2 linked regions of the Thalassoroseus pseudoceratinae genome follow. The protein of the gene in region 1 interacts with the protein of each later gene in a pairwise test. Links are inferred from orthologs where the notes say so. Each region holds a gene or a part of one and is shown on either strand. Other genes may lie near its edges. The genes, in order: G6R38_RS00555 and lysA.

Region 1 (15,901 bases):
TTCCTCGCGTTCCCAGAACTTCAGCTTTGAAAGACTAAACCCTTCCGGTTCCGGTTGAGCCATGCCAGGGGCTTGGCAGCCCGCCAAGAGCAGGAACCCGAAAAGCAGCCCGCCGCGACACAAGCCGCAACGCCGAGGCGATTGATTTTGGTATGATTTTCGCATCGTCATCCATGACGGACTGAAGGAATCAAAATTGGAGATATCGTAACATCTTCGGTCGCCGTCCCAATCCGTGGGAGATGGCGGCCGTCGTTACCTGTCGCATCTGTCGAAATTGTTGCTCGCTCACTGCGATTCTCGCTGGGTCGGTTTCGGTTTGACTCAGTCGCCGAAGTAGCATCACGGTCCCTGCTGGAACACTCGTGCTTTGCGGGTGGTACGATTCCTGCTGGCAACGTTGGCAAATGAGTCCTCCCTGATTGACCCAGAGAGCATAAGTTCGATTCTCCGTGACCGGTTCTCCGCAGGCGAGGCAGGCATCGAAGGCGGGAAGTTGTCCAATTTCCCTTAGCACCACCAATTCAAATTGAATAATCGTCAGCCGACTGTCCGGTTGATTAGTGAGTGCATCGAGTGTCTGAATCGCTGCTTCGTACAATTGAGGATGAGGATCGTCTTCTTCCGTGAATCCAGCGAGAAGTTCGGCGACGTAATATCCGCCGTACAAACTCAACATATCTTTTTGATGGGGTTGGAACCGCCGGACGAGCCGAGCTTCCGTGAGGATATGAAGTCCCGAGGATTTGCGAATGAAAACTATCTCACATCTCGTCAGTAGGTCAAGAGCGATCTCGAAGGCACTTTTCAGACGTTTGGCACCTTTAGCGATCGCCGTGACCTTTCCAAAGTCGGCCGTCATAAACGTCACGACTTTGCTGGTTTCACTAAAATCGGCAAGCCGTACCGTCAGCGCTTCGGTTTTTTCCGTCGACATAGCCGATTTTTCGAAATTTTCTGAAGAGGATGGTCATTTGGGTTCCACTTATTCCGCGCGGGCTTCGAGTTCTTCCCAACGGGCGTAGGCGTCTTGCAACTCGGTTTGGATAGCTTCTAATCGGTTTGAGACCTCCGCAACTTTGCCGCCGTCTTGACGGAAGAAATCCGGGTCGGTCATCGAGTTTTGCAATTCGGCCTGCTCGGTTTCGAGGGATTCGATCCGTTGGGGAAGTTCTTCGAGTTCACGATTTTCTTTGAAGCTGAGTTTCTTCGGTTTGTCCTGCGGAGCCGATTTATTGGGCTTGGATTTCGACTTTTGAGCGTTCTTCGGTTTGGCTTCCGCGGCGGTCTGATCTTTCTGAGCCCGTAACCAGTCATCGTAGCCACCGTCGTATTCTTTGAAACGTCCTTCACCCTCGAACGCAAGGACGCTGGTGGCGACATTGTTCAAGAACGCCCGGTCGTGACTGACAAGCAACACGGAACCAGTGTAATCCACCAGCAAACTTTCGAGCAGTTCGAGCGTCTCGAAGTCCAAATCATTCGTGGGTTCGTCCAGGACAAGGACGTTCGATGGCTTGGTAAATAATTTCGCAAGCATCAAGCGATTGCGTTCACCTCCGGAAAGGAAACGCGCCGGGCTGCGGGCCCGTTCGGAGGAGAACAGAAAGTCGTGTAAGTACCCGATAATATGCCGAGACTTTCCCCCGATTGAAACCATCTCGGCACCGCCGCTGACGTTGTCTTGGACGGTTTTTTCTTCGTCAATCTGATTTCGCAGTTGATCGAAATACGCCACTTCCAGATTCGTGCCATGCCGGATCGTCCCGGATTGCGGCTCAAGTTCACCAAGAAGCGTGCGGAGCAGGGTGGTTTTGCCACACCCGTTCGGCCCCAGCAAACCGATTTTGTCGCCACGCATCATCTTCAGCGATAGGTCTTGAATGATCGGTTTGTCGTCATATTGAAAATTGACGTCCTTCGCTTCGAGCACCAGCCGACCGGATTTCTCGGCGTCTTGTACTTGAATCTTCGCGGTTCCGACAGCCGTCCGGCGAGCGGCACGTTGACGGCGGAGTTCCTGCAATGCTCTCACGCGGCCTTCGTTCCGAGTCCGGCGGGCTTTGATGCCGGTGCGAATCCAGGCTTCTTCCTGGGCCAGTTTCTTGTCGAAGAGTGCTTCCTGCTGCGCTTCTGCTTCGAGAGCGGCTTCTTTGCGTTTGACGAACGTGTCGAAATCGCAAGTCCAATCAAACAGCCGGCCACGCTCGAGTTCGACGATCCGAGTGGCGAGTTTCTGCATGAACACACGGTCGTGGGTGATGAAGATCAACGTGCCGGCAAATCGGCTTAGAAAATCTTCCAGCCAGGTGATCGACTCGACATCCAAGTGGTTCGTCGGTTCGTCGAGCATCAGCACGTCTGGCTCAGTCACAAGAGATTGCCCGAGAAGCACGCGACGTTTCATCCCCGAGGAAATCGACTCGAACGGCATCTCGGGGTCGAGACCGAGCCAACCGATGATGCGTTCCATCCGGCTTTCGAGTTCCCAACTCGGGGTTTGATCGTTGGTGTTTTCCAAGCCGATCGCCACGATATCCCGAATTGAACCACCGCGACCGGGTGGCACTTCTTGGATCATGCGGGCTGTTCGGAGGTTCTTCTGCCGTTTGACCTGTCCATCATGCGGTGTTGATTCGCCATCGAGGAGTTTGAGCAACGTCGACTTGCCCACGCCGTTACGGCCGAGCAGGGCAATCCGTTCGCCATGTTCGATCCGCATCGTTACACCCTCCAACAACGGGGGGCCGCCGTAACCGATCGAAACATCTTCCAATGTGAGCAAAGCCATACGGATGCAAATCCAATCCAGAAATCGACAAATTGACGTGTCTTCCGAAATTTACGCAGTTCCGCCGCGAAACGGAAGTGGCGAGCAACACTCGACATGGTGGGAAATTGACGTTCGCCAAGTTAAAATCACAAATCCACCTTTCCAAACACCCTATTTTCAGAAAGTTTGCACATGCTTCCCACACGCAATTGGCTGCTTTGCCTCTCGTTGGTCGCTTGTCACGCCGTTGTCGCGACCGCTGATGACGGCATGATCTCGCTGTTCGACGGCAAGACGCTCGACGGCTGGACACAATACGGCGGCAAAGCCAAATACACCGCGAATGATGGTGTCATCGTCGGCACGTCGGTCCCGAACTCACCGAACAGCTTCTTGGCCACCACCAAGAAATACGGTGACTTCATTCTGGAGTACGAATTCAAAGTTGACAATGAATTAAACTCCGGCGTGCAGATTCGGTCGAATGTGTACGACAAGCCCATGACCTACGATACCGGCAAAAAGAAAATCAAAGTCGGTGCCGGCCGCGTGCATGGCTACCAAGTGGAAATCGACCCTAACAAACCGACCCGGCTCTGGGCGGGTGGCATCTACGATGAAGGCCGACGCGGTTGGCTTTACCCAGGCCAAAAAGGGGGCGACGGCAAAGCCTTCACCGCTCAAGGCCAGAAGATCTACAAGATGGACGGTTGGAACAAAGTCCGCGTGGAAGCCAAGGGCGATTCAATCCGCACCTACTTGAATGGCGAATTGCGAGCCGACTTCAAAGACGACATGACCCCGAAGGGTTTCATCGCATTGCAAGTTCACGGAGTGGGTGGTCGCAAAGATCCCCTGACGGCCATGTGGCGAAACATCCGCATCAAGCCGTTGGATCACGACGAATAATCGTCTCGCGACCCGCACGCATCGTTTGAAGCGTCATCACGATCAACACACAGATTGTGGTGACGCTGACGATGCCCCAGAATTTGAAACCCGGCGGTGTGTACCACATCTCTACGGTATGCTCGCCAGGTCCCAATGCCACACCCCGATGGACAACATTCACCGGTATCAACGGGGTCGGTTGCCCATCGACCGTGGCCTTCCAGCCCGGCGAGATCAAATCGCTGACGATGAGATATCCTGGTGCGTCAAGTTTTGCACGGATTGTCAGTGAGTCTGGTGTCAATTCTTCGATCTGAGCAGGAGTGAATGGTTGCCGACTTTCGGCAGCGGAAAGCACGTCCTTGGCAACGATCACGTGACGACGCGGTTGGACCTTCGCGAGTAGGTCTGAAACCGATTCACCGGTGACCAGCTCTGTGTTTCCCAGAACGAACGCTCTCGGCAATGCGTCGGTGTTCTCCCAGATTTCATAGGCTAGTAAGCTAGCCGACGATCCCGCGAGAACGGTCTCCGGTCGCACCGTCCCGCGTTTCCGCAACTCCCAGCCCTCTGGGACACTGGGACCGCCCGCAGGTACGACCGCATAGCGAACCGCAAGCAGATCGAGAATATTGCTGCGGTATCGTGCCGGATAGGTCGGCAACAATCCGACGAGTTCTTCGTTTGGTGGATGAAGCGGGTTTAGTACGTCAATCAACAAGGCTGCTCGCATCAATGGCACTGGATCGTACGCGTGCACTTTGCCGATACCGTGGTTCCAAGCTTCCCGATCAGACAGCAAATTCTGATCGACAATCACCCGGCTGTCGTCATTACCTTCGAAACCAATCTTGTCTCTGAGAAACAACGCGATCTCACTGTCCGACCGGAAATCTTGGTTGGGTATAACCCTGGTGACCGCGTTGGCATGCCGAATGTTCTCCGTCATCACGACAAGGTAAACCAGACCAATCAAGCCCACAGCCAATAGTCGACCAATTGACGGCTTTTTGGTCAATCGTTCCACAAATGTCTGCAACGTAAAACCGCCCAGGAGACAGACCAACAGCGAAACCCAAAACAAAAGCCGTGCCGGTCCCCGGAACATCGCGATTCCCGGAACGTACTTGAAGAAGATCATGAACAGCGGCGTTCGTGTGCCGGCGACAAAGACCAGACTAATGACCAACGTCACAAACAGCCGCCGAACCATGGGATCGCGGAATCGCACAATTGGGCTCAACAGGGCTAATCCCGTCAGCAACACACCAAAGTGGAGGACGCTTTCCCAATAGAGAACACCAGGACCGTGGTAATCTGTCGGCCCGCCATGGACGAACGGGTTCCACAACTGCCATAGGCTTTCCAGGCCGATACTCAAGCCGGCCGCGGATTGAAGATCAACACCACTCGCACGGACCGCTTGGCGTGTGTAATTGTAGATTGGCCCCAACTCGACGGCGACGATTCCAATCAAGACACAACCGGTCAACGCCCAATTGCCGAATAGCTTCAGGGGTGATTGTTCGCCTCGCCAGGCACTCGGCAAGAGCACATCGCAAAGGACCCAAAAACTGAGAGTTAAAATCAGGTAGTACAATTCTTGTACGTGACCAGCGAAGAATGCCAGGGAGAAAATTCCCGCCAAGATCGGCACGCTCAAGCGACGACCTTCACGCATTCGCAGAAACCCCAGCAACCCCCAAGGCAACCAAGCAGTGACGCAAATTTGGTTGTAATGGCCTTCCGCCAGATGGGCAATTAGGAATGGAGCCGACAAAAATGCGCAGCCGACCAGAACCGATACTCCCCAATTCCACTTCCACCAATTGCCGAGCGAGTACGCACCAAGCCCCCCGAAGATGAGATGCCCCACCATCATCCAACCGGGCAACCAGGTCGCGGTGGTGATGAGGTACAACCAGTTTGGCGGATAGAACATCGCCGACTGCGGGTTCCCCAACCAGGGGATGCCTCCCAAACCGTACGGGTTCCACATCGGCGGATGACCGGATTCCGTCCATCCAATTTTCAAGAAACTTCGCCACGGGATGAAGAATGCAGTGAGATCGTTGCGTCCGCCATTTTGCGGTCCGACAATAATGCCGGAGGGTTCGGCAACGAGGCGATGCATGCACGCCAACGCTGCGGCCGACAACACAACGACCGCGAGCAAATGGCGGAGCCAATTCATTTTCTGATGCTTCGACATGGAATCCGGGGGCGAGCGACGGTCTTCAAGGTGAGCCAAGCCCCCATGCTAAATTCGCGTCGGACTACTCGCGAGCAATTTCCCGAGAATTCCCAAATCCTGGGAGCGTTGTGGTCAGAGTCATCCTGACAGACTTGGCCGGCGGTGGTATAATTCCCCAAGTTTCATTTGCTAACCAGAACAAAGGATTTGTGAACGGTGCAAACGCGGGCATTTTTAATACTGATTGTGTTGGTCGTCATTCTGGCTGCGGGATGGAGTTGCGTGCGGATTTCCGCGAACCACGTCCCACAGACGACACCAACCGAAGAACTCGATTTCAACGTGGTCGACCAGAGCGATGACGAATGGCGTGACAAACTCACCGCCGAGCAGTTCTTCGTTCTTCGAGAAAAAGGAACGGAACCCTCGTTCAAGAACGCTTACTGGGATGAACACCGCTCGGGTGTTTATCACTGTGCTGGTTGTGATCTACCCCTGTATTCCAGCGACACAAAATACGAGTCCGGCACGGGCTGGCCGAGTTTTTATCAACCGATCGATCAGGACAACGTCGCGGAAGAAGTCGATTACAAGTTGTTCTTGCCACGTACCGAAGTGCTGTGTCGCCGCTGTGGAGGACACCTCGGGCATGTGTTTACGGATGGTCCGGAGCCGACAGGATTGCGGTACTGCATGAATTCCGCCGCTCTCCATTTTCATCCCTCAGATTCGGCGGACGATGATGAATCTCAATAAACAAATTGTCTTCGGCAGCGTCGGACTTCTTGGAATGATGGGTCTGATGTTGTCCGGTTGTGGAACCCATATCGAATCTCAAGAATCTGTCGCAGCTATGCCTGATCCCGAACCGCAAAACTCCGCTGAAAATGTTGACCTTGCCGACGCCGAAACGGGTGAAATCGTGTTGGCGGGGGGGTGCTTTTGGTGTACTGAAGCGGTCTTCGAGGAACTGAAGGGTGTGAAATCCGTCGATAGTGGCTACTCCGGCGGGACCGAAGACAGTGCAGCTTACACGATGGTCTCGGCGGGACTAACAGATCACGCGGAATCAATTCGCATTCGGTACAATCCGGAGCAGATCAAGCTCGATCAGATTTTGGAAGTCTTCTTCCTCGTGGCACACGATCCAACACAGAAGAATCGACAGGGTGCCGATGTCGGTCGGCATTATCGCTCGGCAGTGTTCTACGCGAACGAGGCTCAAAAGCAAGTGGTGCAGAATTTTATCGATCAACTGCAGGCGAAGAACATTTTCGACGCCCCAATCGTTACTACGCTTGAACCCTTAGAAGGTTTCTACGACGCGGAAGATTATCACCAGAATTACGCCAAGCTTCAAAGCAGCAACCCCTACATTCAGTGCGTCGCGATGCCGAAATTGGCCAAGGTTCGTGAGAAGTACAAAGATTGGCTGGCCGACGAGAAATGATCGATCAGTCACGGACCGTCGCTGTGCTTCGTGGGAGCGTTAACTGAAAACACGCTCCTTGATCGACTGATTGATCGCAACGCAGATCGCCTCCCATTCGGCGTGCGAGTCGTTTGGATAATGCCAGACCAAGCCCGACTCCAGGCGCGGAGTGTGCCGCCTCGCTCGCGGATTTCGAGAAGGGCCGAAACAACCGCCCGACTTGTCGACGCGAGACGCCAGGACCGTAGTCCCGCACCGCGATCACAACGTGATGACCATCACGACGGGCGGAAATCTCGATCTGCGAATTCATTGCATCGCCACCATATTTGCAAGCGTTGTCGACAAGATTGAACAGAATCCGTTCCACCGCGGCGGCGTCCGCAGAGATGTGCAATGGTTCCGAGTATGGCAGAAAAACCAAACGGCGGTCCGAACGAACCGCTCGTTCCTGAAGAGTCGATTGCAGTCGCAGTAAGAAGTCTTCGACGCTGATTTCCTCCACGGCATCAGGACGACGTGTGTTCTCCAAACGGGCGTAAGACAACACGTTCTCTACGAGATGCCCCAAACGCTCCGCTTCCACTCGCAACGTTTGCAGGTAGTGTTGTCGCTTCTCATCTGACGGAACCATGCCGTCTACAAGCATTTCTGTGTAAAGCCGAAATGTCGTTAGCGGGGTTCGCAGTTCGTGCGTTACGGCAGATACAAAGGCACCACGGCGTTCACTCAATCGGATGGCACAATACAACACCCAGCCGACCGCAATAGCCGCAACAAGCCAACACCCCCAAGCGATTAACAGCGAGACTCTCAGTGGTGTCCAGACAGGCAAGATTTCGGTGGGCGGTAAACCGGGAGTCAGGCGAAGCGGCAACGCAGCCAATTGCAAACCATCTTCCGCGGTTCGTGAAGGGACCAGCTCGGCACTTGGCAGAAGATCGCGGATGTCGTCCAGCATTTGCGTTCGGATGGCCTCCCAATCGAGCCAACAACCCTGAACGAACTGTGCGCCACCACCGCTGACAGGTCGCACGAGCAGTAGCAAGCCATCTTGCCAAACTCCTTGCATTGGCCCGAGAATTTCCAAGTCCTCCGGCGATTGTTCGGGCGAACGCATCGCGGGGGGCATTATCGTGGAATTGCTTTGCAAGACGTTTTGCGAACGTTTCCGGAATTCGTTCTGATTCCGCGTCACCTCCTGAGCGGCCAACTGCTGATAAGACGTATTCGCCTGTCCCAACAATGGTTCGGGGGGGGCGTTCTCGAATTGCTGGGGCAAAGGCGGCTCTTCGTCGCGGACAGCAAATTCATTCGGTGATTGATTCTGAATTTGCTCCAGGAAATCTTTGGATTCCACCGCCTCACAGAGAACATCGGGAATCTCGGCGGTGTCGGATTTTGGCGCATTCGGAAGGACGCAGAGGTACTTGTTTTCCTGCCGAAACTCGAACCGCAACTTCACGAATTCAGTGGGTTCGGATCGCAGACGGTATGCACTCGCGGAACGTCCGCTTTCGCGGGCGATCAGTGGGACCAAGAACGAATCCATCCGCCACAACGCCAATCGGTTCGATTCCGATTGCCGTACCAAATCGCGTTCGGCCGATTCTAATTCCAACACCGTTTGACTGATCCACACCAACGCCGCCGTCACGACAGTCAGCGAGGCGAAGAAGCCACTCCACAGCAACCGCGAACGCATTAACAGTCCTCCTGAGTGGCAACTTCGGGCACAATGAGTTCGTAGCCGCGACCGCGAACCGTCCGCAGAATTGGGGACTCCGCGCCGCGATCTCGAAGCTTCTCCCGCAACCGGGCCACCTGCATGTCGATGGCTCGGGTGTTGAGCCCGCGAGGATCAATTCGCCAAACGTGCGACATGAGTTCCTCCCGCGAGATCACTCGCCCGGCGTGTGTGCGAAGATATCGCAGCAGATCCGCTTCGCGTTCGGTCAATTCCGCTTCGGTCCCGTCATCGAACTCCACAAGACCACGCTCGAAATCAATTGTTGCGTGAGGTAAGCACATTGGAACGTCGTGCGAGGAACGCTCCGGCGAACGCCGCAAAACCGCTTCGACACGGGCAGTCAGTTCTCGAATGCTAAACGGTTTGACAACGTAGTCGTCCGCCCCGAGTCGCAGCCCGGCGACGCGATCGTTTTCGTCCCCGCGTGCGGACAGAATGATGATGGGAACCGTAGGGCGTTCGATCCGAACGGCCTTCAGGATGTCTAACCCACTCATTCCAGGCAACACAAGATCGAGAACGAGCAGGTCGTAAACACATTCGAGAGCGAGCTTTAGACCGTGATCGCCACGTCCGGCTTCGAGAATCTCGAAACCGGCAAACTCGAAAGCGTCTACCAAACCACGCCGAATTGCCGGGTCGTCTTCGATGGTGAGAATTCGTAGCTTCATGAAATTGGACCTCACGGGAACACGTATCTCAAGTATAGACGACAGCGGACCGGCAGACGTAACGACTGCGTAACAGCCTATGGACGTTTGAGAATGGACATTGGTTCCGAAAACCCGACTGTTCTCAAGAACAGACCGTGTTTGCTCGAATTTTCGTCTTGACCTACTGCCAAGAATCTGCGAGAAGCCCGCACCTCTCTCTCTACAGCAAAAACTCACTCATCTTTCGCGGACCGAGCAAGCACGTACTCTCGTGTAATGCGGTCGGGGTCTGAACATGCGACACTACTTCATGCGGACCGTTCTCGCGGTACTGCCGTTGTGCCTGGGCGTTGGCTGCGCTCATATGGCTGAACGGCAGGTTATCACGGCATTTACGACGGCGTTGGAAAAAGAGGACTATCAAACATTGAAAGTCCACACCAGCGACGACTTCAACGCCCGCGCACTGCGGACGGCCGAGGCGATGGAAGATATTCAGATTCTCCGCGTGCCGACCGGCGAAGTTTCCGTCGTTGAAGTCCAAGAGGAATCGCCGACGGAAAAACTCGTCGCCGTGACCAACGGGAAGCGAACCAAAAAGGTCTACTACCGCCTGAAACAGTCCGACGAATCCGAAGAGTGGGTCGTGGACGACGTTTACCTCCGCCAAAACAAGGGCGGGGTGAAGGTGGACAAGTCGGTCGCGGAGCAAATGGATTTGCTGCTCAGCGTGCGGGAATTTCTCGACACCTGGCATGCCGGCGAACGGGATCGTGTATTGTCGGTGGTCACGATGGAACTCGCGGATTCGCTTCGGGCACTTCCACCAGAACACCTGGACCGCCTGACGAAACAGGTCGTTGCCGAACACGGGGCGTCGAAATCGTTCCGACCAAAAGCCCAACTCGATGACGATGTTGCGATCGTGTCATTGCCTCGCCCCACCGGCAAGATGATCCTGAAGATGAAACTGCTCGAGGACCGCTGGAAAGTCGCGGACGTCGCCGTGGAATCCCGGAAAGACAAAGAGCACATCGAATCGCTGAGAAAAACGGCGATGGCGATGCAGTCCGTAACGCAATTCTTGTCTGCATACGCCGAACAAGATCGCGAACGCTTGGCGAAAGTGTGTCACTCGAAACTTTATGAGGACTGTCTGGCATTGGCCGACCTCTCGCAAGAACAACTTCCGAGCAGCACGCTCGATGGAGCGGAATACTACGTCAAAATGGAAGGCCGCCAAGCGGACTACATCATCGAACAACCGAACCGAGTTGTGCGTTTGAGCCTGTCACGAGGTGGTGTGGAATTGCAGGAGCTGCCGGAAGATTCCCCATACGTCGTCGAAGAAGTCACGCTCTACGAAACCGGTGGTGTCACTGATGAAGTTGCCGAGAAACGCCTTTCGGTCGTGTTCACGGGGCAGGCAATTCTGCAACTGTTCCAAGAGGCGGTCCGTGATGGCAATCTCCCGATGATTCGCAATCTCGTGACCGCGGACTTCAACGAACGCGTCTGGCGGATGGTTCCCAACGACGACGTCTCCCAACTGGCACCGCATTTGTTCTCGAATCCGATCGACCGTGTTGTTTCGACCCAATTCGACGGAGCGGTGAGTCGGTTCACAGTGTCGCAAGGCGGTCTGGATTTGACTTACGTGCTGCTCGATCATCGGGGTCGCGTGCGAGTTGACGACGTGAAATTCGAGAACGCCGACCAGATCGTTTCGATGAAAGAAACGATGGAAATTCTCTTGCCGATCCGAACCTACGCCTCCGCATTGGCTGCGGGGGACACGGAGACCTTGCAACGGTATTCATCGAATGACCTCAACCGGTTGGTGTGGACTCAAGCCGAGTCTGTCCCCAAAGCCGGTCAGGCGGTGATTTCCCATCTGGGTTGCCCGTTGGCCGACATTCGTGAAGTCGGCACGGACAGCATGATGGTGGTGTTGGGGGATGAAAACTTTGGGGCGAAAGTGATGCTCGTCGATGAGCATGGGCACCGCTTGGTGGATGACATCATCGTTGTGAACGGCAAGCAGCCAGAACAACGAGCGTTCCACAAACGTGTGCTGCGAACGGAGATCGCATACCACGCCTCGCAAGACACGTTGCCATCGCGACAGAAGATGACACCAACCATGCCATCGCCTGGCGACACAGGGTCGGCTCCCGAAGTTCTCACCGCCGAGCAAACCGAACCTGCGGAAGCTCTTCCGAGCCAACCGCTTCCGACACAGCCTTCAGCGGAACCGGCTTGGCCATCGGCTTCACCGATCCAACCGGCTTCCTTCGAGGAATTCGCTCCGCAGGAGTTGATGGAACCAGCTACCGAAGCGATTCCAACCGGGGCCATTCCATTGCCGATGGAGGACGAAGAACTCCCAGCGATGTCCTTCCGCCCCGTCGAAGCCGAGGAATGGGATGTTTCCCTGCCGATTGAACCTGCTCCAACAACGCAGGCAGTCGAACCCACTCCGACCGGCAACTCGACTTCCAAATCCAATTTCCAAGTCATTCCGGATGATGATGCATTCGCCTCCCCGCCGGGTTTGGAATAGGCTACTGAAAGATCGTTTCGAGCAGGAATCCGACGACGAAACCACTCGCGGCACCAATGGCGACCTGGTGGATCGCGTAGCCGATCGACCAGGCCAGTCCGCCTCGCCAACCGATGTTCTCACGGGCGAGTCTTCGTCCCAGTGCTTCGCCGAATGATTCTTGGAGTGTCGTGACGGCCGTCCTATGCTTCAGGGTTCCCAAGACGGCTCCCATCAGGGCTCCTTCGAGTGTCAACCCAACCGCTCCACAGAGGGCCCAAACTTCCGCCGAGGGCCACGAGAGTTCCGGCATCAACGCCGACCGAATGAGCCAAAACATCGGGCAGACACCAGCCAATGTCGCAGAAATGACCGCTGGAAACTGCAACTGATTAGCGAACTGTTGCCGCTCGGCTTCCCATTGCGGAAGGAAGCCTCCAAGTCCGGAAAACGGACTCACGTCGTGACGCGACGCCCAGGCACTCCAGGAAATCGCCACGCCCCGCAAGCTGCTGAATGCGAACAACCCTAAGCCGCCCCCGAAAAGCCAAAGTTGCTCGCTAGTCCAACGGGAATTTGGCAGAAATTCGATCACTTGGGCGACGGCTCCGCCCGCGAGAAATCCGCACAGCCAAGTGACGATCCACGGCACGGCTCCGGAAAACGCTCGGAATAGGCTCACGCAGACCAAGAACGCTAACCCCAGCGGCAACAGGAGCAACGCGAGTAACGGGGTGAGCAAGAACGGGGTGCTGGGCCGTAATTCGGATTCGGGTGGCTCAAGTGGGGCGGACAATGTACGGTGCCTTCCCCTTCAAGCGTCGAAGTGTCGTCCTTGATAATTTCGTTCGATTGATTGCCGCAACTCCCTCAGGTCAAATCAGATGCCGTTCGAGTCAACACGTGAACTCGCACGCCGGAAAACTTCGAATTCATGCTCAACAAACCGAAAATTGTTTCCATCTTGACAGAGAAGCGGCCGATAATCAAAGATTAGGCTTGTCGAAGCCCCAAAAGCGCAAGGCTTCGTACGAGGAATAACCGACCACACAAACAACGGCAATAGTGAAAATTCATCCACACATGAATTCTTCCAACATCAATCGACCACCAATGCTCCATCTTGCCAAAACAACCACAACATCTAGCATAGAGTCGGTCTGGCTAACTTGTCCGCGCTTCTGCGGTTCCTGCCGCATCCGTCCACGGCCTCAAACACGAGGACACGCTCCATGTCACATAAGACCGATGGAGTCACCGTAACGCCTGAACACATCGAACGGGACGTTCGAAGTTTCAGCACCAACATCATCAGCCTGACGGCTTTTTTACTGTCGACGGGACTGTGGTATCAGTCTCCGGTACGCGGTGAGGGACCGGCAGCAGCTCAGACTCAGAAAGCCCGCCCCGCTGCCGCAAATTCGCCTGACGCATGGGGTTTAAACGCTCCCTGGCGTGTGAACCGCGGTCTTCAGCAACTTCTCCGACGGGCGGATCAATTCGCCGCCGAGAATCGTTTCCAAGAAGCGATTTCCCTCTGGCAAGAAGCTCTTAACCATACCGACCGTGCCGCATCGACGAGCACAAGCCAAACGATCGAAACGCTCCTTGGCGACCGCGAACGAGAGAAGAAGTTTCGCTACGGAACCTTCCAACCGATTCGTCGCGAAATTGAAGCTCGATTGGCCCAATTGCCGGACTCCGGAAGTCGGCTTTACCGATTGCAGGCCAACACGGAAGCTCAGGTTCTCCTCAATCTCGCCGAGAACGAGTCCCCCTCCCAAGCCGATCGCGTTGTGACCCAACGCTATTTCCTCAGCGATCATGGTGATGATGCTCTCTGGCGACGTGCGTCCGAAGCGTTCGATCGCCAGAATTTTGTGGTCGCCAGTCGAATGATTGACCGGATTGTCCAGGAGCATCCGCGTAGCAGTATTCCGCGAGATTGGTTGCTACTGCGGAAATCTGTTGCGGAAGCTCGTCTCGGCGAATTGCGTGAAGCCAAGGCAAGCTGGACCGCCTTCCTCGCACTGAATCACAACCAAGTTCCCTCGGCAATTCAACAAGCGGTCGGTCGTGAACTGGAGCGCATGTTCGTCCGTGCAGATCGATCGGGACTGGAAGAAACGAGCTATCAGAGTTCTTCATTCAGTCTGGGCCGTACATTCACGGGAGAGCCCGTCACGGAGTCTTGGATCCACTCGTTTGAATATCCAATGACCGTCAAAACCGTAGGATCAACTGCCAAGTCCCAGACTTCGTATCACGAAATTCTGGAGCGTTGGCAATCCAACGGTTGGAGACCAACGGTTGATTTGGTATCCCGCGATGGCAAATTGTATTTCTATGGCACCGAACACGTTTCGTGTTGCGACGCTGCGACCGGCCGATTCCTGTGGCGGACCACTCACGGAAATGAATACGCATTCGATGGCCTATCGAAAGCGTATGGCAATGCTGCTAGTGGGCGAGACCGAGTTCGTCCCTCCGAGCTTGAGAGTGTCCGGCTGTTCGGCGACCGTGTTCATCCCATGCTCACCGTCTCCCATGGACATCTCTATTGTCTGGAAGGGCGGGTCTTGGACATCGGCAAACATAGCCCGGGTGGAGATTCTCCTTTCGCAAATTCGTCAACGAATCGCACACGTTTGGGTCCAATTTCCCTTGCGGCTTACGATGCGAATTCGGGCAAATTGAAATGGTCGAAGCAAGCAACAGAAGCCATTGGTGTGCAAGGAGATGCGGCGTTGCCATGCGGTTTCCTGGCGGCCCCCGCCGTATCCGGCAATCAGCTTTTTGTCCCCGTGAGCCGCTCCGGCGAGATCGTCATGCTCGCACTGTCTGCAGCGACGGGCGAAACGATTTGGCAAACCACACTTTGCGACGAACCATCTTCCGGGGCGGTCCCCTGGTCACCGGTGGGCCTCAATGTGAGCGGAAGCGACTTGTACGTTGCCACCGGAATGGGACTCGTTTTTGCGTTCGATGTTCAAACCGGGCAGATGCATTGGGCTACACGCTACGATCGCACAGGAGTTCGGAAAGCGAACGCAGGTGGACGGCCGCAAGCCAGCGATTGGCTCCCGGAAGTTGACGGATGGGAAACCGACCAATTGATCGCGGACGGTTCCACTCTGATCGTCTTACCATCCGACCTGGGTCGGTTGGTCGCGTTGGACCGCAGAACCGGTGCCCTGAAATGGGATTCCCCACGATCAACAGACACCATTAGCTACGGCTTCGATGCCGACCAGTCTATCACCGCTCCGACGGCAACGCGTGAGTACTCCCCGAACGCCGATGAAGACATCCGAAGCGCGGAATATCTGATCGGACATTCGAAGACATCCTTGTATGTCGGCGGAAGACGAGTGGTCCGCTGCTATGGCACTCACTCTGGCAAATTGATTTGGGAAGCCGGACTCGAGAATGCGTGCGGACGTGGGATCATCGTTAACAACTCGTTGTACGTTCCTGATGGCCGAACGATCCGTCAACTCGATCTCGAAACGGGATCTCAACTTGGCCGAACGTCGTTCCTCAGTGCAACCGATGAGCCCGTGGGAAATCTTGCCAGCGATGGGCAGCGATTGTTCGTGGTGGGATGCGAACGGGTCTTATCGCTCATTGAACTCGACGAAAAACTCCACGAGTTGCGTCAGGAAG
Region 2 (15,872 bases), on another replicon or contig:
TCTCGCTTTGCGTGGGCGGTGCTGGTGCTGCTCATCGGCTTGGTGTTGGCAGCGGAGTTGATTAACACCGTGGTGGAAGCGGTGGTCGATCTCGTCTCGCCGGAGTTTCACCCGCTCGCGAAAATCGCCAAAGACGTCGCCGCCGCCGCGGTGCTAACGGTCTCGGTGACGGCGGTGGTCGTCGGGTTGTTCCTCCTCGGTCCGCCGTTGTGGGAAGCGTTGTTCGAATCGTAATTACCCGCCTTGGCACACTCTCGTGTTACAGCGACGGGTGAGTGACGTTGGGGCGTTCGTAGTTCCAGCGGTCGAGCACGGTTCGCCACTCGCGATCGATTCGCTCCACCGTCTCCGCATCGAAACTGTATTTGTTCTTGCGATACGATTTCTGGGCGGCGACGTATTCCTCAAGATGCGGTTTCGCGGTTTGGAATCCGGGCAGGGCGAGTTCCGTGTAGAGTCGGGCGACTTCACCGACCGGGTTTTGCTCGACATCTTCAAACCGAACTTCCGCAAATTGCCCTGGGGGAATGCGGTCGATGTCGTTGTAGAGTCGTTCGTGCAAGCGGGTGTAGACGCCGAAGTTTTGGTCTTCGATGTCTTCCCGCTCCACATTGTGAAGTGCAAACGCGTCAAGAAACTTCCGCCACAAATTGTTGTTCGACTGCTGCACCACATACGGATTGCGGTAGATGTGAATGAATTTCGCGTCCGGAAACATTTCCAAGAGCGTCGGAATGCGAGCGGCGTGCGGCGGGCTTTTGAGGCACAGCGGTTTCGGTCCCTGGTCGGCAATCACGCGGCGAAGAAACCAACCGTAGGTGCGTTTCCAGCGGTCGTGTTGTTTCTCGGTGATGTCCTCAAATAGCACCCAATTCCGAAAAATCTGTTCGAGCTTCTTCGGAAAATAGTACGCATGCAGGAACGACATTTCGCTGATCCGCGACATCGCGAACTCTTCTTCCTGCGCTTCCTCCAAACCGAAGCGGACGGAATCCATCGGGCGTTCCGACGGCATTCGTTTCGCCAAACTGCGATACACCAAACCACGCGCTCCGAGGAAACTCTGAGCCGCCACGCAGTGAAACGCTTTCACGTATGCGAATTGCGGATCGCAGGTCATGAGGTTGTGCAGATGCGTCGTGCCGCTTCGCCAATGACCGATGATGAACACCGGTGACTTCGGCAAGCCGATCCGCTTGACCTTTCGAGAGGATCGCAGATCGTCGAGTCGTCGAAACGGAATACCGACCGTGCAGGTGGCGGCGAGTTTCGTCGCCAAGCCGCGGTACTCCCGATCGACTCCGTACGTGCGAACGAGCTTGGCGAACGTGCGGCATCCGATCAACGACAACGGATGTGGTGAGGAACGGTCAAACGTTGACATGGTCTCACTTCCGGTTCACCGCGACATCATCGGCTGCGTCGTTTCTTCGGTCGTGTCGTTGGCATCGCGAGTCAGTCGCTGCACGCCATACGGTTTCCGAACGTCGTACGTCACGCCCCGCCACACGATCCGTCGTTTGACGATGGCCTGAAAAATCAGTTCGGGCGTCAACCACGATGCCGCGAGCATCAGCAATCGGCTTGGAATTCCGAACGATCTTGCGAGCGTCTTGCGATGGGCAAGCAAACCGCGAACCCGCTTTTCGATCAGCAGCAACAAGCCGAACGCCAATCCCAGATAGATCGCCAGCACACCGAGAAGCTGCCCCAATATGGTCCAGTTGGCTTGCGTCATTCGCAGGAATGCAGCGATGGTGAGGCCCCAGAGGCTGATTGTCGTCCCCACGTAAATGACGCTCGCAGGCCAAAAGGCATCGGGGCGGTACAACCGAACCCACAACATCTGTCGCGTGACGAACGTGCGGTAACTCTCCAGCGAACAACTCGATGACTCAACCATCACCAATCGGGTGACGCATTGCAGTTTGCGTTTCGTTCGACGGAGATGGGAACTGAGTGGCAAATCCTCGCAGCCGGCGTGCTTCCAACGCTCGCGGAGTTCCGGTTCATCGAGAATCGCCCGCCGAACCGCTAGCGATCCACCCCACGGCAAGTTGCGAACGGTGCTACTCACAATCGACGCCGCACACCACACGTAACGCCATACGGTGCCCAATCGGCGATCGGGCACTGTGTACCAGCGGCAACCGTACGTGCAGTCGGCCTGATCGCTTGCCAACGGCGCGACCAATTCGCTCAGCCACGTTTCATGCGGGACGACATCGGAATCAATGAACGCGACAACTTCACACTCGGCGGGCAATGTTTCCATCGCCTGCAAGACCGCGCTGTTCTTAAGTCCGCAAGTCGTGAGTCGCGTGACGAGCGGTTGAATGTCGAAGTTCGCCGCGTCTTGGAGTTCATCTCGCAAAAGTGGTTCGGCAGTTCCATCGGGATCGTCCAAGATGATCCGTACGGAAACCGACGGATAATCTTGATTCTTCAACCCACGGATTGTCTCCCGTAATCGGTCGTCGATACCGCGGATCGGCAGCAAGACGGCGACTGGTGGCAGAGAACTCGGTTCTGGCTGCGGGGTCGGTCGAGGACGCGAGCGGAACCAAAACAGCACCGTCGCGGCGGCCTGCTGAACGGCCGAAACCGCCAGCAGGATGACCAAACCCCATTCCCAGGAGGTCATGACCGATTTCCTCGACGAGTCGTTCCGGCTGCGGCGAACGCGGTTTCCGAATCCGCCGGTGCGAGGGCAGCATCCAATTGCGATGCCAATTCCGAAACTTGCGGTGGGAACATGATCGAGAAGTGCTCGGCTTCCAATTCCGTGTGCACGCAGTCTTGATTCGTCCAACGACTCCAACTGCTTTCCGCGGCACCGAGCCCGTTGGTCGCGCTCCACAAGTGCAGCGGCACGGAAAGCGGGGACTGCGGTGTGCCGGGGTCGTCGCTCATCATTTCCAGGTGCAAGCCGATTCGTCGGAGATACTCACCGACCAATTCCTCGGGCACACCCGCACTGAGGTGTCCGCCATCGAGCAACCAACTCAAGACTGCATCGGAACTGAAGTGAGCAGCGACTTCCGCCGTTTCGCGTTCGAGACGATCGGCTTCGAGTTCGACCAGGAAGCCCGTTTCTTGTCGGATCAACTCGTAAGTTTCCACCAGGAACTTCTGAAGTTGGCGTTCCTTCTTCTCGGTGGAGTCGAGATCGGCGGGGTTCGATTCCACGATGCCGAGGAAGTCCACGGTTCGTCCCATCTCTTCCAGCCGAAGTGCCGTGCGAGCCGCCAACAAACCACCCATCGAGAACCCGAACAACCGCACTGGGCCGTCGGCGTGTTCTTGAACGATGGCGTCCGCGTATTGCCGAGCGAGAGTTTCCGTCGTTTCGCCATCCGCCACTTCCGTGGCTTGCAGACCGAACACAGTGTATTCGTCGCTCAATTGTGGCAGCAAGTCGTCATAAATTCGCAGCTCGCCACCCGCTGGATGGAAGACGAACAACGGCGACGCTCCGCCGGTGCCCTTCCGAAGCGGAATCAGCGGGGAATCTTGAGCAGCTTGCGGTGTCGATTCGTCTTCGACGATTTCTTCCGACGTTCCGAGCAGCGATTGCAACAACGTCACGGCGAGTCGTTCGATCGTCATGTCTTTGGACAACGCACTCATCGGCACGGCGACGCCCAAATCGGATTCAATGATGCTTGCCAGTTCGACGCCCATCAGCGAATCCAGACCCATTTCGGAAATCGGCCGATCCAACGCCAACTTGCCCGGCGACATACCCAGCACACGACCGACACGGCCGCGAACGAACTCCCGCATTTTCGCGGGGCGTTCTTTGGGTTCGGCAGAAACGATGGATTCCCGTACTCCCTGCGATGCGTCACCGTCGCCGGATTCACTTTGGTTGGCGAGGAGGTTGGTTAGCAGCCCTGGCGTTTGTTTCAGGTTGCGGAATCGTCCGGCGAGGGTTTGCCAATCGGCTCGCACGGAAACGAACGAGGAATTCGCTGCCGGAATGGTCACGTCGAGTGTTTTGCGGATGTCATCGACAGACATCGCGGTGAACCCGAGTTTCGCGAGCGAATCGCCCAGATCTTCCCGTTCGGCCACATACCCGACTTCACCCAGCACACCCCAACCGATGGCCGTCGCGGGCAAACCGAGACGACGCCGATGGTCGGCAAGTGCTTCCAACGAGAAGTTCGCCGCCGCGTAGTTGCCTTGGCCAAAGTTCCCAACCGCCGCACTGACCGAACTGAACAGCACGAACATATCGAGCGGCATGTCCTTCGTGAGACGATGCAGCACCCAAGCCGCATGCGACTTCGGCCGTGTGACGGTCTTGAAGCGATCGGTGTTCAGATCGCTGATCACGGCGTCGTCGATGACCATGGCCAAGTGCAATACGCCACCGATGGGCGGCATTGTGGCTTGCGTTTCCTTCAACACTTCCGCCATGCGGGTTTCGTCGGTGATGTCGCAGCACTCGGCTCGCACGGTGACATCTCGCGATTCGAGATCGGCCACGAACGCCTTCGCGGCATCCGTTTTCGGACCGCTACGACTCACGAGCAACAAGTGTTTCGCACCGTGATCGACCAACCACTTCGCAACTTCCTGACCGGCTCCTCCGAAAGCACCCGTCACGAGGTATGTGGCATCGGACCGGACCGCCGGTTTCGTTTCCGTTCGGCGAATTTGCCCCCAGTGTTGCGTGAGGTCGAGCACAACTTTCCCGATGTGCACACCTTGTCCCATGAGCCGGAAGGCTTCCTGCACCCGGGCCACCGGCAACACCCGTGTCGGCAGCGGTGCGAGGTTTCCGTCCGCACTTTCGGCGAACAGACCACTCAGCAACGACATGCCGGATGCCGGATCGCTGCCCATCATCGCGGACAAGTCGACCGCATGATACGCCACGTTCCGACGGAACGGCCACAAGCCCACGCGGGTGTTCTCGAAGAAGTCCCGCTTACCGAGTTCGAGGAATCGACCGTACGGTGCAAGACACGACAAACTTCGCACCATCGCTTTTCCGGCAAGCGAGTTCAACACGGCATCCACACCGCGTCCGTCGGTCGCTGCGAGGGTTTCGTCGTAGAAGTCGAGTGACCGCGAATTCATGATCCGCTTCACACCGTACTTCGGCAGCAGTTTTCGTTTAGGATCGGTCCCAGCGGTCGCGTAGATGTCTAAACCGAGACGCCGGGCAATGTGCATCGCCGCCATCCCAACACCACCAGCCGCCGAGTGAATCAACACCGATTCACCTTTTTGCATCCGTCCAACGTTTCGCAACGCGTGATCGACGGTGATGTAGGCCACCGGCATCGAAACCGCTGCGGACAAACTGAGGTGATCCGGCACTTTCGTTACCCGAGCACCGGCCACGGTCAGCACGGATCGGAAACTTCCCGCAGTGCAGGCGATGATACGATCACCAGGTTGAACGTGCGTGACGTTCGCTCCCACGCTCCGCACGATCCCACTGCATTCGTCGCCCGGTTCGATCTGAGCCAAATCGTCAGCCGGGAACCGACCGAGTGCCCGCAGAATGTCGCGGAAGTTGAGCGCGACAAAGTGCACATCCATCTGGATTTCGTCTGGTCCGGGCGGTGCCGGATGCGTCTCCAACAACTCCAAGCTGCCGAGATCGCCGGGCCGAGCGACGTGCAATCGGAAGGGAACTTCGTTGGCAGAGTCCGCGGCGATTGTCTCGGTTCGTGGATCGATTTGCTCCATTCGCGGCACCAATCGGTGTGCTCCACGCCAAGCAACTTCCGATTGCGGATCGTCCGCACAAAGTTCCGCCCACAGCGTGTTTTCGTCGCCCTTCAGCGGGTCGAGATCGATTTGCCGAATGGCAATGTGTCGATATTCCGAAGCCGCCGAGCGGCCCAATCCGACCAATCCGCCTTGCAACGGACCCGTTGCTTCGGTCGAAACTCCCACATCGCGGGCACCCCGTGTGACCAGCAGCAACCGTCGCGGCGATTGCTTCTCGTCAGCGGCGAATACCTGCAAGAGATGCATCAACGAATGCGTGGAACGATCGTCAATCGATTCCAGTCCGCTCATGGTGATCTCGGCGGAGTCGGTGTCGCTAGCGGTCAGATGGACGATGCTCCAATCACCGCCTCGGAAGCCGATCGCCGACTTGAGTTGCACGAAATCATCGTAGTTCGCGGAGTTGATTTGGAATTCATCGGAATCCAACAAGTCGAATTCTTCGCCATCCCGCACGGTCACACAACGACGACCCGCGTGACGAAGTTGGTCAACGAGCGTATGCCCAGCGGCTCCACCGTCACCAAAGATCAACCAGTTCGGTTCCTTTGGTGGTTTGTCGGCGATGAACACTTTCGGCAATTTGGTTTCCGACCGGTTCGGCTGCCGAGCGACAATCACGGCGGCATGTTCGCCGGTTTCGTTGCAGGTTGCGGGCAACGTGGGCGATTCCCAACCGGTTTCCGAGAGGATTTCACTCCACTCGGATGTGGTCAACAATGGGCTGTGTTCACGGGCGGGGTCTTGCTGATAATTCCACCAACCGTCCGTCAAACCAAAGACCAAATCGAAGGCCATCCGCGTTTGCGTGAGTTCTCGCAGCACGAGCAACCCGCCATCGACGAGCAAGCTCGAACATCGTCCGAGAGCCGCTTTCAAGTCCGTCACACCGTGAATCGCGTCGGCGGCGATGACGATGTCGAAACAACCGGTCGGCAGATCCTGCTCGGCGGGGTCGCGTTCCAAATCGAACTTCGCATAACGCACGCAATCCGAATTGCGGAATTGGTCCTCGGCTCGTTGCAAGAAGTACGGCGAGAGATCGGTAAACCAGTATTCGGTTTGATTGTCCGGCAGCACCGGCAGCATGTATGCCGTCGTTCCGCCTGTGCCAGCACCGACTTCCAGAATGCGAAGCGGTCGTGATTCCGGCAACCGATTTCGCAGTTCGACCGCGATTCGTTGAATGAACGTGTTGCCGTAACGAGTCCAGTATTGATCGCGGTAAACTTGTTCGAGCAGTCCGACTGATTCTTCGGAGAACAACAACTTCAACGGATCGACTTCACCGGAGAACACACCTGCCAAGTCTTCGCCGCAAACTTCGATCAACCGCAAATGCGGATAGAGTTCGGGCAGTTCCGCGAGTGCGTCCAACCAGGCGGCGTTGACGTCTGGTTCGGGAAGATTGTTCGCGACCTGCCAGGCACCGTCTGTCTTCGTGAACTCACCCGATTCGACCAAGCGATCCAAGCACCGCTCGAACAGCGGCCGATGTTTCTCGATGAGTTTGCCGGAATCGACCAACGCTTGCGAATCGACCGACTCACCGGCTTTGAGATCAATTCCCATCTGCTGCAAAGCGTTCAGGAAATACGGTGTGGCCACACGATCCTGAGCGGCAACGCTGTCACCGATGATTGTGGCGGGCACGTCGTGCCAAGTGTTTGCGGCTACGTTCTCGGCGGATTCGACAAGGTCCGTGAGCGATTTGGTTTCGGCCAGCGGTTCCGCCACGACCGACGATCCCGGAAGCGGCGCGTGATACCAACGAGTTTGGTGCAAACACGGACCAATCTCGTTGCGTTCCCGTTCGCGTTGCGAAATCACACCACGACAACGGAAATCGAGAATATCGATCGCGGGTTGTCCGTCGATGGTGAAGATGCGAATGTCACCCGTGACTTGCATCGCGGATGAGCTCGTCAGTTTGACTTCACTGTACGCAGCCGTGCCGGGCGATTGATGGAAGTGCACGCGGCCGATTCGTTCCGGCAGGAACATACGGTCGTCGGCTCGTTCTTCCGGCGGAATCGCTTCGAGCAGCACTTGGAAACACGCATCCAGCAACGACGGATGCACATGGTACAAGTTCGCCCGGTCCATCAAGGATTCATCGAGTTCGATGCGACCAAGTGCCGATTGCCCCGTGCGGTGCAATTCTTTCACACCTTGGAAAGTCGGTCCGTATTCCAGGTCGATCTGGCGGAATGTCTCGTAGAATGCCTCGGCGGATGCGGGTTCGGCATTCGCTTTCCAGGCGTCGATGTCGAGTGGACTCGGTTCGAGTTTCGGCATCGGACGGTACATGGCTTGGGTGTGTTTCATCCATGCTTCGTCGGATTCGTTCATCCGGCTCGCCATGAACAGCGTGCCCGCGTTTGGGTCGGCGGAAACTTGCGTGAGCGGAGCCGCTTCGTTCGGCAGGAACAACGCTCGCAGCATGTCCACATCGTCGATTGTGACGGATTCGGATTTCTCCGCCCGCAACGCCGCTGCGAGGAACATTTCCACAAAACCGGCCGCCGGGAAAATCACTTGGCCACCGGCTTTGTGATCGGGCAACCACGTATAGACCGACACATCGAGCGAGTTGTGCCATTCGTGTTCAGCAGCCGTCGCGGCTTGACCGAGCAACGGATGGTAATCGGGACGCAACCGCGATTGTCGAGAGTCGGCACTTTCATGCCAGAAGCGTTCGTGCAACCACGGATGACGCGGAAGATTCACGACGTTTCCACCCGTCGGGAAGAACGCAGACGGATCGACCGTGAGACCGTGCGTTTGCAGTCCGACAAATGTTCCGCGAATGGTTTTCTGGTCGTCTTCCTTGCGGACAAGCGATGCAAATACCGTTGGCTTCGGGCCGTCCGACTTGCGGCATTGTTTGATCGACGCACCCAAAACTGGATGCGGTCCGATTTCGAGGAAGTTCGAATAGCCCATGTCTTGCAGGGTTTCGATCGCCGGAGCGAAGCGGACCGGCTGACGGATGTTGTCCCACCAGTAATCGGCGGAAAGCCCTTCCAGACCGACTTTCTCGCCCGTGACGGTGCAGACCATCTCGCAGGTGCGGGCGGAGTTGTTGATTCTGCCGATCGCGGACATGAACGATTCTTCCGCGGGAGCCACCAGGTGACTGTGAAACGCGTGCTTCACCCGCAACGCTTTCCACCAAATATCGCGGGCATCGAGTTCCTTGCCGACGGCTTCCAACGCTTCGGCTTCACCGGCGAGTGTGACCATGTCCGGGCTGTTGATGGCGGCCACGCACACCTTCGGCTCAAACTCGGCAATCAAACGGCGCGCGTCGGCTTCGTTGAGGCCGGCGGCAAGCATCTGACCGGGCAGGGCGTGTTCTTGCAGCGAAATTCCCCGGTAGCCAATGATCTTCACGGCGTCTTCGAGCGAGACCAAACCGGCCACATGAGCCGCCGCAATCTCACCGACACTGTGTCCGACAACGGCCGCCGGATTCACGCCCCACGATTCCCACAATCGAGCCAAACCGACGTGAATCGCAAACAACGCCGGTTGAGCCACCGATGTGAGATGGATTTGGCTGGATTCGTTGTCCTTCGAGAGTTCCTCGATCAATGACCAATCGACCACGTCTTTGAGCAGCGTGTCGATTTCGTCCATCGCCGCTCGGAACACGGGTTCGCGACGGTACAAGTCCATGCCCATTTGAGCGGCTTGCGGGCCTTGTCCACAGAAGACGAACACCAACCCTTGTTCATCTTTCTTCGCTTCCGCCGTGTGCATGTTCGGGCGGGTTTCGTCATCCAGAAACGCGGTCAAGGTTTCACGGGCCTCGTCGGCGTTCTGTGCCACCAAACCAAGACGGTGCGAATAATGCGACCGCCGCATTTGCGACGTGTAAGAGATATCGGCCAACGAACCGTTCGCCGAGTCCGCAAGGAATGCGCGGAAATCGTTGGCTCGTTGACGGAGGGCATCTTCGGATCGTGCAGTGATCAACAGCGGAAACGGAACCTGGTCCGAATCAGTGTGGGCGTGCGAACCGTTGGTGCTCGCGATGGCCGATCCGTTCGTTGCCGGTGTATGCCCGTTGCTGCGAACAATTTGCGGGGAGTGTTCGTTGAACTGCTGCGTTCGTTCGTGGTTGGGGTCGGCCAAGATGACGTGCGCATTCGCGCCACCGAAACCGAACGAGTTGATACCAACGACACCGGGTTTGTCATCCGGCCAGGCTTCCATCTCCGTCGGTACGCGGAGTTTGAATTCCTCGAACGGGATGTGCGGGTTTGGGGTTTTGAAGTGCAAGTTCGCAGGGATTTGGCGTTTTTGCAGCACGAGAATCGCTTTGACGAGCGAGGCAATCCCCGAAGCGGCTTCCATGTGTCCGATGTTCGTTTTCACCGAACCGATGATGAGCGGTTGCTCGGCGGATCGGCCATCGGAAAACACACGACCAAGGGCCGTCGTTTCCGCCGGATCACCGACGACGGTGCCGGTTCCGTGGGCTTCGACGTAGCGGACACTCGCCGGGTCAACCTGCGAATTCTGATAAACTTCCCGCAGCAACGCTTCTTGGGCATCGGGGTTGGGCATGGAAATCCCGCCGGTGCGTCCGTCTTGGTTGGCACCGGTTCCCAGCACAATCGCTTGAATCGGATCGCGATCACGGACGGCATCGGAAAGGCGTTTCACGATGATCGCCCCGCCACCTTCCGATCGGACGAACCCGTTGCCGGACGCATCGAAAGCCTTGCAACGGCCGTCGGGAGACAACATCGACGCCGCCGAGAAACTGATGAACGTTTCCGGGTTGATGATGACGTTTACGCCCCCGACGATGATCATGTCGGATTCGCCATCAAGCAAGCTCTTGCAACCGCGATCGAACGCCATGAGCGCAGACGAACACGCCGTATCCACGATAAAACTCGGGCCACGGAGATCCAAGCAGTAAGAGATCCGGTTGGCCGCGATGCTCAGTGAACACCCTTGAGCCGTGAACGCACTCAGACCACGTTGCGATTGGCGGTCGCGTTGAATCTGGCCGTAATCGCCGGTGGAGATCCCCACAAAGACCCCGGTTCGACTCCCGGCCAACGATTCCGCCGGAATGCCCGCATGTTCCAAGGCTTCGGCAGTCGTTTCGAGCAGCAAGCGTTGCTGTGGATCGATGTACTGAGCTTCTCGCGGGGAGATCCCGAAGAGACTCGGTTCAAACTGATCGATACTGTCGAGGAACCCGCCCCAACGGGAAGCACTCTTACCGTTCATTCCTGGTCCGGCGCTGTAAGCAAGTTTGCTCCAACGATCTTCCGGGATCTCGGTGACAGCGTCACGACGCTCTTCCAACAATTGCCAGTAACTGGTTCCGTCGGTGATTCCCCCAGGCAGACGGCAAGCGTACCCGACAATCGCCAACGGCTCCGCAGGAGTTGCGGAAGTCGAATGCGGTTCAGACATAGGAATGTGATCTTGGTAAGAAGGAAACGTAGATTGACCCCAGCGCGTTTCCAAGTGACCCACTCGGAAGGACCATCCAGTATCACGATGGCCTGGACTTTCCGCAAGCAAGGATTTCGTGTTTCCGCAAACTTGCCCAATTTAACACCTTGAAACAAATATCGCGGAGAAAAGTCGGATGCATGTTGCCGAGCTTGTGCAGTTGGTTACGGACTATTGAGGAAAAGGTTGAAGACATTTACTAATTCCATAGGGATTTTCACTTGAGTTGCGTGTTTCCTTCGTTCATTCTTTAAATAGGGAGATTACAACGGTTTCGCGTAATCCATGGGCATGAATGACAGGGCATCTGTATGCGAGCTGAGTTAAAGGTCGTCGAAGGTTCCTTGGCCGAAAAAAACATCAAATTGAAAGAAGGCAAGTTCATCGTCGGTCGCGCTCCCGATTGTCATCTTCGGCCCGATAGCGATCTTGTCAGCCGCTACCATTGCGTTGTGCGAGTCGATGAGTACACCGTCCGCGTTCGCGATATGGGTAGCCGAAACGGAACGCATGTCAATGGTCGGTTGATTCAGGCGGACACGCGATTGATGAACGGTGACAAGGTGAAGATCGGCGATATGATCTTGCAAGTGTCGATTGCCGAGGCCGCCGATCCACCATCGAGTTTCGAGATTCCCAAGGCTCCCACGGAACCATCCGATAGCGAAACGAGCTACGGGATTCCGAAAATGCCGAAGTAGACACGCGGACGGTCAATCCGACGAATGCCTCAGAAAACCGCTCGCGCCCCCTCGTCAGCGGACGACTGGCCGACTAAACTGTGAACGATCCTCATGAGGACTTCGTACACGCTCCGTCCAGCCGGTTTTGAGTCATTATGTCTGCTGTTTCTTCCTCTGTTGCCAAGCCGTTGCCGTTCGATGAAGACTTCATTCGTCAATTGACGGAGAAGTACCCCACGCCGTTTTACATCTACGATGAACGGGCAATCCGTGAAAACGCGCGGCGTCTCAATGCGGCTTTCGCTTGGTGCGATGGGTTCCAAGAGTACTTCGCCGTCAAAGCCACGCCGAACCCGCATATCCTCAACATCATGAAAGAGGAAGGCTTCGGCGCAGACTGTTCGAGTTTGGCGGAACTCGTGATGTGCGAACGAGTTGGCATCACCGGGGACGATGTGATGTTCACCTCGAACAATACGAAAGCCGAGGAGTACGCCAAGGCGGTCGAGTTGGGTGCGATCATCAATCTCGATGACATCACGCACATTCCGTATCTCGCCGATTCGGTGAAAATGCCCGAGCAATTGTGCTTCCGTTACAATCCGGGACCGCTCCGCGAAGGCAACACGATCATCGGCAAACCCGAGGAAGCGAAGTACGGGTTCACCAAGGAACAGCTCTTTGCAGGCTACCGTCAAGCTCGGGAACTGGGAGCTAAGCGGTTCGGTTTGCACACGATGGTGGCCTCGAACGAACTCAACGCCGAATACTTCGTCGAAACCGCACGGATGCTGTTCGAGTTAGCCGTCGAATTGAAGAAGGAAACGGACATCTCGTTGGAGTTCGTGAATCTCGGTGGTGGTATTGGTATTCCCTACCGTCCGGGAGATCAGCCGGTCGACTTGGAACACATCGGCAATGGCGTCAAGAAGCTCTACGACGAAATGATCAAGCCTGCCGGTCTTGATCCGTTGAATGTTCTGATGGAAAACGGTCGCTGCATCACCGGGCCGTATGGTTATCTCATCACGTCAGCGATTCACGAAAAGCACATTTACAAGGACTATGTCGGCGTCGATGCCTGTATGGCGAACTTGATGCGACCGGGGATGTACGGTGCGTATCACCACATCTCTGTGCTCGGCAAAGAAAACGCGGCAGCGGACACAACCTGCGACGTCGTCGGTTCGCTCTGCGAGAACAACGACAAATTTGCAATCGACCGGAAACTGCCGAAAGTGGAAATCGGCGATTTACTCGTCATCCACGATGCTGGTGCTCACGGTCACGCGATGGGTTTCCAGTACAACGGCAAACTTCGCTCCGCGGAACTGCTTTGGAAACCCGACGGCAGTGTCCAACAAATTCGCCGTGCCGAAACCCTCGATGATTATTTCGCGACTTTGGATTTCTAGACAGTCGGGCGGGGGCAGCGAGTGTAACCCGCCAAATCCATTCCGCATGAATAACATGGTGCGTTACGCATTGCTGCACGCACTCAACGAAGAAATCTTCGTCTCTTATGATTAATATTGCTCCGATTCGACGTGCTCTCGTTCCTGTCGACAGTGCCGCTGCCGCTCAACTTGTGGCTCCGAATTATGATGAGTTCCAAGGCGACCGCGAGGTTTGGGAGTTCATTCAAGCCAAACCGGAATCGATTCTCGCGGTGACGATGGCGCATTGCGATGTGCCAACCGAAACGGAAATTGGCGAGGACGGTTCCGATGCCACGCTCGACAAAGCCCGCGAGACGCTGAGGAATCGCATCGACAGCCCGCTGACGAAAGTTGTCGAGAACGTGCTGTGGGTTTACGAAATTGTCGATCCGCGTCGGCCCAGTGTGCGGCAGATGGGGCTCGGTGGAGCGGCGAAAACCGCAGACATTCGCACCGATGAATCGCCCGACGGGACCGTGATCCGCAACGAAGGGATTCGCGAGGAAAAAGCCCGTGGGCGAGCGAATTTGATTTCCAAGACGAAGTCCTACGTAGGCGTTGTCAACAATACCGTTGAAGACGAAAGCGGCCACTTGATCACCGCTCTTGAAGAGTACGCCGACGGGCGGGAATGCGATTTCCAAGCCGACGACGAAGTCGGCAACACGCACAAAGTTTGGCTGATCGCGGATGAACCCAGCATCAACAAGTTCGTCGAGCTGATGAAGGCAGAGCCGTTTGCGTACGTCGCCGATGGCAACCATCGCAGTGCCGCTGCCGCGTTGCTGGGGCATGACGATTATCTGGCGATGTTCTTCACGACCGGACGGATGGGGTTGGCACCGTACAATCGGCTGGTCGCCGAACCGAAAGCGGCCGAATTGGATTGGCTGCAAACCCTGGCCGAATATTTCGACGCCCAACCCCGTCGCGATTCCGAACCATTCCAACCCAAGCAGACTCATCACATCGGTCTGTACGATGGCAAGAAGTGGTTGGAATTGGTGCCGAAAGACAACGCCTACGATGCCAGCAACGCGGCGGAGTCAATTGATTCCGACATCGTGCAACGGCACATTTTCGAAGATGTGCTCCAAATCGCTGATGCTCGCGACAAACGGCTGACGTTCGTCGGCGGCAACAAAGATGCGGCCTGGTTGCAAAGCCGTGTCGACAGTGGCGACTTCCACTTCGCCGTGACTCTGCCACCGGTCACGATGGAACAGTTCGTTTCGGTCTGCCAACAGAATCGATTCATGCCGCCAAAATCGACGTGGTTTGAACCGAAGATCCGCAGCGGCTTGGTTGTGGCATTGCTCGACTAGATCGGATTGCGATTGTTCGTCCGGTTAGGGTCACCGTCGATTGTCATCACCGACGGAACGGGTTCGTGTTCCACTTCGGCAGCTTCTCGAGCAGTTTAAGCGGATACGAGAACGGGCTATCCGACTCGGTCGGTGTTGGCTCCGGTGCAGGGACGACTTGCTGATCCTGCGTGATGATGCGGAGATCATCGAACATCACTTCGCCCAGTCCGGTGAGTTGCATTGTGAGTACGTAAGGACCGGTCTCGGGCACTTCTCGCAGGAAGAAGAAGTGTTGCCATTCGCTGGCTTGATTCCAGCGAAGCGCGGCAGCGGGGCCAGCGATGTTGTCGAACAGCATTGCTCCGTCGAGTGAACGTTGGATGTCGTTCGGAACACGGACCCAACCGCTCACATGAACAACTTGCCCACTTTTGACCGAAACTGGCGGCGTCTTGATGATGACAGGACTCGCCGGCATGATCTCCGGTGGGTTTTCTTGCGGAATGGGCAGGGCGTGTAATCGAAGCGAATAGTTGCCTTCCCGCTGCGAGGGGTACAAATCCGCTCCCGCATGCACACCGGGCACATCGTTGCCTTCATGCAATCCGCCGGCGGCGAAGAAGGTGTCGGCATCTTCGAAGTTGCCACCACGGAGTCGGTTTTCCTGGCCAGCGAGATCACTTTGCCCGATGCGTTGCATCAATCGCCAGTGATCGGGCAGGGTTTGGTAGCAGACGGTGTACGGACTCGACAACGGCGATGGCAGTTTGATGACCGCATCGTTCCAGTGTCCGCGTTGCAAGATTCGTTGCAGTTGCATCGCTCGCCCGGCTTCTTCGGCGGCCGCTTGATACGCACCGCGAGCCAAGGCGTCTTCAGCCATCATGACGTGTTCGCGAGACCGTGAAAGAATCTGCGGACTGTCCGGCCAACTGGCTCCGAGCGATTGCAGTTCTTCATCGATTCGCCGGACACGCTCTAATTTTTCCCGGGCCAAAGCCACACAGACCGCCGCACTTTGCGGAGCGATCTGGGCGACTTTTCGCCGGATGGCGTCGATCAACTCGCGATCTCGTGTAATGATGATCGCCGAGGTTTGATCAAACTGTTTCAACGTGATTTCCAAACCACCCGCACCGCGTTTGACCTGACCTTGACCGGTCAACGGCACGATTTTCGTCGGGGACACTTCCCAAGCGGAGGAG

The links.
Region 2: the proteins of G6R38_RS00555 (region 1) and lysA interact in binary tests that used the Escherichia coli proteins (3 or more experiments, as listed by UniProt). The link is inferred for Thalassoroseus pseudoceratinae from one-to-one orthologs.

The regions. Positions count from the first base shown.
Region 1 is NZ_JAALXT010000001.1:157,948-173,848, forward strand. Bases 7,854-10,713 are described here. They hold G6R38_RS00555 (response regulator transcription factor), read right to left. Parts: upstream 9,712-10,713; coding sequence 8,995-9,711; downstream 7,854-8,994. Other genes in these bases: G6R38_RS00550 (sensor histidine kinase), read right to left, coding at 7,854-8,995; G6R38_RS00560 (hypothetical protein), read left to right, coding at 9,989-10,713. Outside these bases: outer membrane protein assembly factor BamD, read right to left, coding at 1-165; DNA repair protein RecO, read right to left, coding at 191-937; G6R38_RS00525 (ATP-binding cassette domain-containing protein), read right to left, coding at 986-2,791; G6R38_RS00530 (3-keto-disaccharide hydrolase), read left to right, coding at 2,966-3,682; G6R38_RS00535 (glycosyltransferase family protein), read right to left, coding at 3,657-5,858; peptide-methionine (R)-S-oxide reductase MsrB, read left to right, coding at 6,075-6,614; peptide-methionine (S)-S-oxide reductase MsrA, read left to right, coding at 6,598-7,308; more of G6R38_RS00550, read right to left, coding at 7,313-7,853; more of G6R38_RS00560, read left to right, coding at 10,714-12,256; G6R38_RS00565 (hypothetical protein), read right to left, coding at 12,258-13,031; G6R38_RS00570 (outer membrane protein assembly factor BamB family protein), read left to right, coding at 13,468-15,901. UniProt on the Escherichia coli protein: Response regulator member of the two-component regulatory system CpxA/CpxR which responds to envelope stress response by activating expression of downstream genes including cpxP, degP, dsbA and ppiA.
Region 2 is NZ_JAALXT010000006.1:261,213-277,084, reverse strand. The notes cover bases 11,376-14,206. They hold lysA (diaminopimelate decarboxylase), read left to right. Parts: upstream 11,376-12,076; coding sequence 12,077-13,336; downstream 13,337-14,206. Other genes in these bases: G6R38_RS21605 (DUF1015 family protein), read left to right, coding at 13,444-14,206; G6R38_RS21615 (FHA domain-containing protein), read left to right, coding at 11,550-11,939. In the rest of the region: G6R38_RS21635 (diacylglycerol kinase family protein), read left to right, coding at 1-234; G6R38_RS21630 (sulfotransferase family protein), read right to left, coding at 260-1,384; G6R38_RS21625 (glycosyltransferase), read right to left, coding at 1,400-2,644; G6R38_RS21620 (type I polyketide synthase), read right to left, coding at 2,641-11,196; more of G6R38_RS21605, read left to right, coding at 14,207-14,685; G6R38_RS21600 (hypothetical protein), read right to left, coding at 14,732-15,872. UniProt on the Escherichia coli protein: Specifically catalyzes the decarboxylation of meso-diaminopimelate (meso-DAP) to L-lysine. Is not active against the DD- or LL-isomers of diaminopimelate.